3 regions of the Chryseobacterium metallicongregator genome follow, and region 3 is predicted to be linked to each of the others. Evidence: riboswitches for the same ligand, from Rfam matches in the RefSeq annotation. Region 3 holds a riboswitch; each other region holds the start of a gene.
What was found. Region 3 has a riboswitch for cobalamin ahead of REB14_RS09995 (TonB-dependent receptor plug domain-containing protein). Riboswitches for the same ligand answer to the same signal wherever they lie in the genome.
Positions count from the first base shown of each region.

Region 1: it holds a riboswitch for cobalamin, as region 3 does, so the genes downstream of both, REB14_RS10850 (acyl-CoA thioesterase) here and REB14_RS09995 (TonB-dependent receptor plug domain-containing protein) in region 3, are expected to answer to the same signal.
Region 2: it holds a riboswitch for cobalamin, as region 3 does, so the genes downstream of both, metE (5-methyltetrahydropteroyltriglutamate--homocysteine S-methyltransferase) here and REB14_RS09995 (TonB-dependent receptor plug domain-containing protein) in region 3, are expected to answer to the same signal.

Region 1 is NZ_JAVIXS010000006.1:513,958-516,228, forward strand. Features, by position in the region: gene REB14_RS10845 (DUF4932 domain-containing protein) at 1-564, opposite strand, end outside; gene REB14_RS10850 (acyl-CoA thioesterase) at 739-1,122, opposite strand; cobalamin riboswitch at 1,239-1,418, opposite strand; gene REB14_RS10855 (hypothetical protein) at 1,453-2,253, opposite strand.
Region 2 is NZ_JAVIXS010000020.1:511,913-514,183, forward strand. Features, by position in the region: gene metE (5-methyltetrahydropteroyltriglutamate--homocysteine S-methyltransferase) at 1-863, opposite strand, end outside; cobalamin riboswitch at 1,043-1,228, opposite strand; gene REB14_RS20235 (Lrp/AsnC family transcriptional regulator) at 1,424-1,885, shown strand; gene REB14_RS20240 (LytR/AlgR family response regulator transcription factor) at 1,909-2,271, opposite strand, start outside.
Region 3 is NZ_JAVIXS010000006.1:308,549-310,819, forward strand. Features, by position in the region: gene REB14_RS09990 (T9SS type A sorting domain-containing protein) at 1-645, shown strand, start outside; cobalamin riboswitch at 780-957, shown strand; gene REB14_RS09995 (TonB-dependent receptor plug domain-containing protein) at 990-2,271, shown strand, end outside.

The DNA.
Region 1 (2,271 bases), 210 kb from region 3:
TACTAAAGGAGAAATGGCGATAACATAGGATTTAGTATTTTTATTTTTAGGTTGTCCGGCAATTTTATCCAGGAATGCATAGGTATCATTGATGTAATAATACTCTTTGTAATTAGCAATTAAAGTATTATAAAACTGTTGATGATTTTTATAAAAGGCTCTGTAATTCGATTTCTTTACAAAATCATTGATAAGCTCCAGATTTTCATCTACTTCTTTAGGACCAAAGGAATTGAAAGGAAAGTCTCTTTTAAGTAAACCTTTTTCATCAAAAGAAAATGCATAGAAATCAGTTCGGAAGCCTAAGAATTTTTTCCAGTCTTTTCTTGAATAATTGACTTGTTTCAGCAGAGGATGATCTTTTACAGGTTCAAAATATGTAATAATTTCATCGTAATACGGTGGGATTTTCTGAACATCATAAGGATCTGTTCTGCCATATTCAGTGAGGGCCAGAATAATATTTCCCAATTCGTAACTTTCCGAAAGTTCAATTTTTACGTCTTTTTGTGCTCTTAATGAAATTGAAAGGATAAGGGTAATGATTAAAATAATCTTTTTCATGAAATATCGGTTCTTCTATAGTTTTTAGTGACAGCAATGTAAAAATAATTTTTTTGCCATGCTAAAAGTAAATAAAAAACAAATGAATTTCAATCAATTTTTGGCTGAGAAATAATATGTTGTTTTTGAAGGTGAAAATTTCGGGCGGCCAATGGCCGCCCGAAGCTTTATTATTTATAGTATCTGAATTGGTTTCTTGAATTCGTCAATCGCTACAAAAGTAAAATCACCTATAATTGCTTTTTCTCTTTCATAGGAATACATCTGCTCTGTGTAAATTTCAACGTTTACTTTCATACTGGTTTTTCCAACATATGAAACTTTTCCGATCAGCTCAACGATGGTTCCGGCAGGAATAGGTTTTTTGAAATCAATCTTATCACTGCTTACCGTTACCACTCTTTTTCTGGCAAAACGGGTTGCTGTGATAAAAGCTACTTCGTCCATCAGCTGCATCGCTGTACCTCCAAAAAGAGTATCATAATGATTGGTTGTATTAGGGAAAACCGCTTTAAAGATTCTGGTTTCGGATGCTTCAATTCTTTCTTCTGTAGTCATATATCATTATTAATTAAAGCGATAAGAAATGATATTAAAACAACAGAATAATGACAGGAACTTACAGAACTCCTGAAACAATCCATCAGATCAATACAACTTCAAATCGCGAAAGTTACATGTTTAAGAAAAAGGCAGGTCTCCTGACTTGTAGCATCATTTATCTCCTTCCCATGCCTCGCACAGTGGATCTTTGATAAAGATTTCAGCTACTTACAGTTGCGCGACAGTCCGTGATTTTCACACGGTTCCCTTTTAATCTGCAGTGATGCAGAACCAATTTCTGTGATGAATAAGTGTAAAACTTTTTCGGGTGCAAAAATAATGAATTTATTCCGGATTATGATAAATAATCTGGCTGATTACTCTTCCTTTCTTAATCGTCCAGAGTGTAGTGTATCTGTTTTCTCCTGAACCGTTTATCATATAAAGGAAAATATTATCGTTGTCAAGGGAAGTTACTCCAATGTTCTCAAAATCCATGGTAGGCTGGAACATGTTTTTAATGGCTTCTCTTACAAAAACAGAACCTCTTCCGGGTTGCTGGACTCTAATAGATTTGATTTCGGTCATTCCTTCAGGAAGATCATTCCCGATTCCCCATGGTTTCACTTTATCAATGGTGAGAATTTTTCCATCGGCATCTTTTTCCTTTTTACGGTATCCGGCATTGGAAGGATAAATATCAATCACTACTTTGCTTCTTTGGGCAGTAGGAATCTTAGGGTCAGAATTGTCAGTGAAAATAAGGGATTTTCCATTTTTAGATTTAGAAGGAGTGTAGGCAGGAAGCTGGTCCACATAGGCAATACGTCCTTTATTCACCATTCCTTCTTTATCAAGAGTTTCATAACGTACAAAAGGCTTGTCATCATCCTGTTTCTCCGGATATTTGATCCAGATCCACTCTGTTTCTCCTGGAGCAGGTTTTACATAAACAAAAACATCTCCTTTACGCATACGGATCTTGTCTACAATTTTTCGGTAGTCGTCTTTATGTACACGTACGTTGGCATATCCTTCTTCAGCTTTTACAACTCCAAAAGGAACTTTTGTCTGCCCTTTTACAAAAGCTATAGATAAAATACTGAATGCAGATAAATAGAATGCTTTATTTATAAAAGTCATCATGAAATTTTTTTTGATCCC
Region 2 (2,271 bases), on a different contig from region 3:
AAACTTTCAGGAATAACATTCAGAATCTCATCCAGTTGTTCAGGATTTCTCACCAGATCAACATGCAATGTATTCACAGGAAGGGAAACAGCAAGTGACGCATTATCTTTTAATCCGTCAAAATACGTAGCTACAATAAATTTCAGTTTCGGGAAACGTTTTCTGATTTCGGCATACACAGAAAGATACGTTTCTTTGGCTTTTTCTGTTAAATCCAATGCAAGAAAAGGTTCATCAAACTGAATCCATTCTGCTCCCTGATCCTGAAGTTTAGTTAAAATCTCTGTATAAACAGTAAGAAGATTTCCAGCCAGATCCAATTTATCGAAGCCTTCTTCTTTTTCTTTTCCTAATAACAGATAAGAAACCAGTCCGATAATCACCGGTTTTGCATTGATTCCAGCTTGTTTTGCTCCTGCAAATTCATTGAAAATTTTATCTGAGCTCAGTTTAAACTGTTGATTTTTATAAAATTCCGGAACGATATAGTGATAGTTGGTATCGAACCATTTGGTCATTTCCATTGCGGTAATGTCCAATCCGTCTTTCTGATATCCTCTTGCCATCGCAAAATAAAGATCCAACTCAGTATTGTTCTTTTTAAGCACTACTTCATGATAACGTGTTGGAATTGCTCCTACTACAAGGCTCATATCCAATACCTGGTCATAGTATGAAAAATCATTACACGGAATAAGGTCTATCCCTGCTTCTTTCTGGATATTCCAGTTTTGGTTACAGATCGTTCTTCCGGTATTCAGAAGTTCTTCCAAAAGGATTTTACCTGACCAATACTGCTCGCAGGCTTTTTTAAGTTCTCTTTTGCTACCAATACGCGGATAGCCAAGGATGTGAGTTTGCATTTTTTTAAACTTTTTAATTAAACTTATTGGGAAAGTTCTTTAAAAGGCTTCGTGATGTTTTAGCAGAAGAAGATTCAGGAAAGTCATGACATAGCAGACAGTGTAATTTCCTTTAAAAAAGAAAATACTCAAATCCGATATATCATCTGTATGACCCCAAAGCTTCAGACCGCGAAAGCATTGTCAATTCAGTAAAGGCAGGTCTCCTGACTTGTAACAGTTTCCGTCATCCTTCCCGCTTTTGGCAGTGGATCTGCAAGGACAGAAACCTTTGGTGTGTTACTTACAGTTGCGCGACAGCTCGTGATTTGCACACGATTCCCTATTAATCTACCTTAAGTAAAACCTTTCCTGTTTGATGAAGTATCTGTAAAGAACTGTACTTTTACCTTTGACTATGGCCATCAGTAAAAGCTTTTAATTTTGTGTAAAATTAACAATACAGAATAAAACTACAACCAACATCAAATAATTAAGCAAATTAAACTTTATAAAATACAAATAGAAGAATATAATTCTGTACATTTGACTGTTTTAATCATTTAAAAGAATAATATTCTGTGGAACAACTCGATGATAAGGATTTGCAGCTGCTCAGGCTGCTCCAGAAAAATGCTAAACTGACCGTTAAGGAACTTGCAAAAGAAATCAACCTATCCACCTCACCTGTTTTTGAAAGGGTAAAAAGACTGGAACAGGATGGGTTTGTTAAAAGATATGCAGCCGTTCTTGATGCTGAAAAACTGAATCGTGGGTTTACTGTTTTCTGCCAGATCAAACTTAAAATTCATGACAGATCTGTAGGCTATGATTTTGTAAAAGAGATTTTAGAAATTGAAGAAGTTGCCGAATGCTACAATATCTCCGGAGATTTTGATTTCCTTCTGAAAGTTCAGGTAAGGGATATGAAGCATTATCAGGATTTTGTATTCAATAAGCTCGGATCTGTAGATTCCATAGGAAGTACGCACAGTACTTTTGTGATGGCTGAGGTAAAAAATAACCATGGACTCACCATTTAATGGAATAAAACCGGAAAACTCATTTATTCTTCAATCCATTTTCTGAAAGCAGATGTGTTGCTCTGGCTTGTGATAAGATGATCTTTCTGCCCTTTTATCTGAACGGAAAGTGTATTTTTATTGTACCGCTCTATTCTTTCAATATGATGTTTCTGAACAAGCTCACTCCGGTTGATCCTGAAAAAATCAGAAGGATTCAACTGCATTTCAATTTCTTTTAAAGTAGATTCATTCAACAGATGTTTTTTTCCTGCTGTATCAAAAGCAAAAACAACTCCTTCTTCTGCTCTAAAGAAAGAGATCTCTTCCGTATTGATAAAATAAAGTCCCTGGTGTGAACTGACAGTGAATCTTTTCTTATAATTTTTCTGGGTATGGTTGTTATT
Region 3 (2,271 bases):
GGAATTTCTGCAGACGGAAATACAATCATAGGCTCAGCAAATCCTAATCCTTATGTCTGGAATGCGGTAAGTGGGCTTACTTATATAACCCATCCTAATGCTTCTTTCAGCTTCAAAGGAGGAGCAACAGGAATTTCTGCTGATGGAAAAAAAGTAATTGGGTATTACAGAGCATTTGGAGCACCTCCTATGTCAGGGGAAGGCTTTATCTGGACCTTTGCTACCGGAAGAATTAATCTGAATGATTATGCAGCATCTTTAGGAATTGCAACCAATGGAGTCACGATGGGGCTTCCTTTAGCAATTTCACAGGACGGAAAGAAAATTGCCGGATCAGGGACGAATGCTTCAGGTCAGATAATTGCTTTTTATCTGGATACTTCTGAATTCTTATCGGTGAATGATGCTGTAAAAGAGAAAAACAATATGAGGATCTATCCTAATCCTGTGACTGATATTCTATATTTTAAAGGAAAAGGAAAAATAGAGAAAGCTGAAATTTATAATATGGTTGGACAAAAGGTAAAATCATTTGATCATGTAGAAGAGCAGATTGATGTTTCATCCCTGTCAAAAGGAGGTTATATTTTGCAATATTCTGTAAAAGGAGTACAACAGGAGGCTTATAAATTTATAAAAAAATAACATATATAAATAGTAAAGTAGTGGGATGAATGGCTGTTTTCAATATTGAAAGCGGCCGTTCTTTTTTGTTATAGATCAAAAAAGATAATGTTTTTAAGGAAAAGCCTGATTTTTGGCAAATACATATAAAAAACTATCTTTGCAAAAATTTTGGTTTCCAGTATTTTGGAATGAAAAGGGAATCGGGTGTAACTCCCGGACTGTCCCCGCAACTGTAAATCGCAACTCAAGTTTCTGCAAAAAGCCACTGTTTAATAACGGGAAGGAGCAGAATGCGAAAGTCAGGAGACCTGCCGGAATTATAATTAAAAAACATATTGCTTTCGGAGGAAAAGTAAAAAAGTATGGATATAAAAAGATCTTTAGTACTGCTTTTTTCATCGTATGGCTGTTTTCTTTTTGGACAAGAGAAGGCCATCGATACTGTTTATGTCTTCGACAATCAGATGAATAGGGTGAAACTTTTTCATCCCGTAAAAATAATTTCAGCAGAAGATGCTGAGAAAAACTCCAGTAATCTTTCTGAACTTCTGAGATTTCAGTCACAGGTTTTTATCAAAGAAAATGGCCGTGGTGCTGTTTCTTCACCTTCTTTCAGGGGAACTACTGCTCAGCAGACTGCTTTTGTATGGAATGGAATTAATATCAATTCCAATTTTCTGGGACAGGGAGATATCAATAATATTGCCTTGTTCGGATATGATCAGATTGGTGTAAAGGCTGGAGGAGGAAGTGTAATATACGGAAGTGGTGCTATTGGAGGAAGTATTCACCTGAATAATACGCTTGACTTTAATAAAGGTTTCCATGGTTCTTTATTTTCTGAAGTCGCTTCTTTTAATACTTATAATAATTTTATAAAAGGATCTTACAGCAATGATAGATTCAGTTTCAAAGCCTCCGGAAATTATTCTGTAAGTGAAAATGATTATAAAGTAAGTGACCTGAACTATATCAACAGAAACGGGAGTTATTACAATACAACATTTAATGTAGGAGCATCCTATAAAATTACAAACGATCATAAAGTTTCTTGGCAGAGCCAGTTTTTTGATTCTTCACAGCGTTTTCCCGTGTATGAAGAAACGGGAACAAAAACGAAATATAAAACTCAAAGTGTAAGAAGCCTTCTTTCCTGGGACTGGAACAAAACAAAGTTCAGTAATTCCCTTAAAGCAGCTTATACAGAAGAGAATTTTCAATTTTTCGGTTCGTTAAATCAACCTAAATCAAGTGGAGGAACCGGGAAAAATTATATCTTTAAAAATGATTTTAATTATTTCCTGAATTCAAAGTGGAATTTTAATATCATCGGAGAGTTTCAGGTTAATAAAGGAGAGGGATATCAAAACGGAATATCCAGCGTCAGCAGAAATATGGGTTCTGTTTCAGGATTATTAAGATATTTTGCAACCAAAAACCTTCGTTTTGAGGGTGGATTCAAGAAAGATTTTGTGGAAGATATAAATTCTCCGTTGATGTACTCATTCTCAGGGAAATGGAATGCTGCAAAATGGTATGATGTAAGCTTTAATGTGTCAAAAAATTTCAGATTTCCGTCCTTCAATGATGTTTATTATGAACCGGGAGGAAATAAAGATCTAAGACCGGAAACTTCTACTCAGT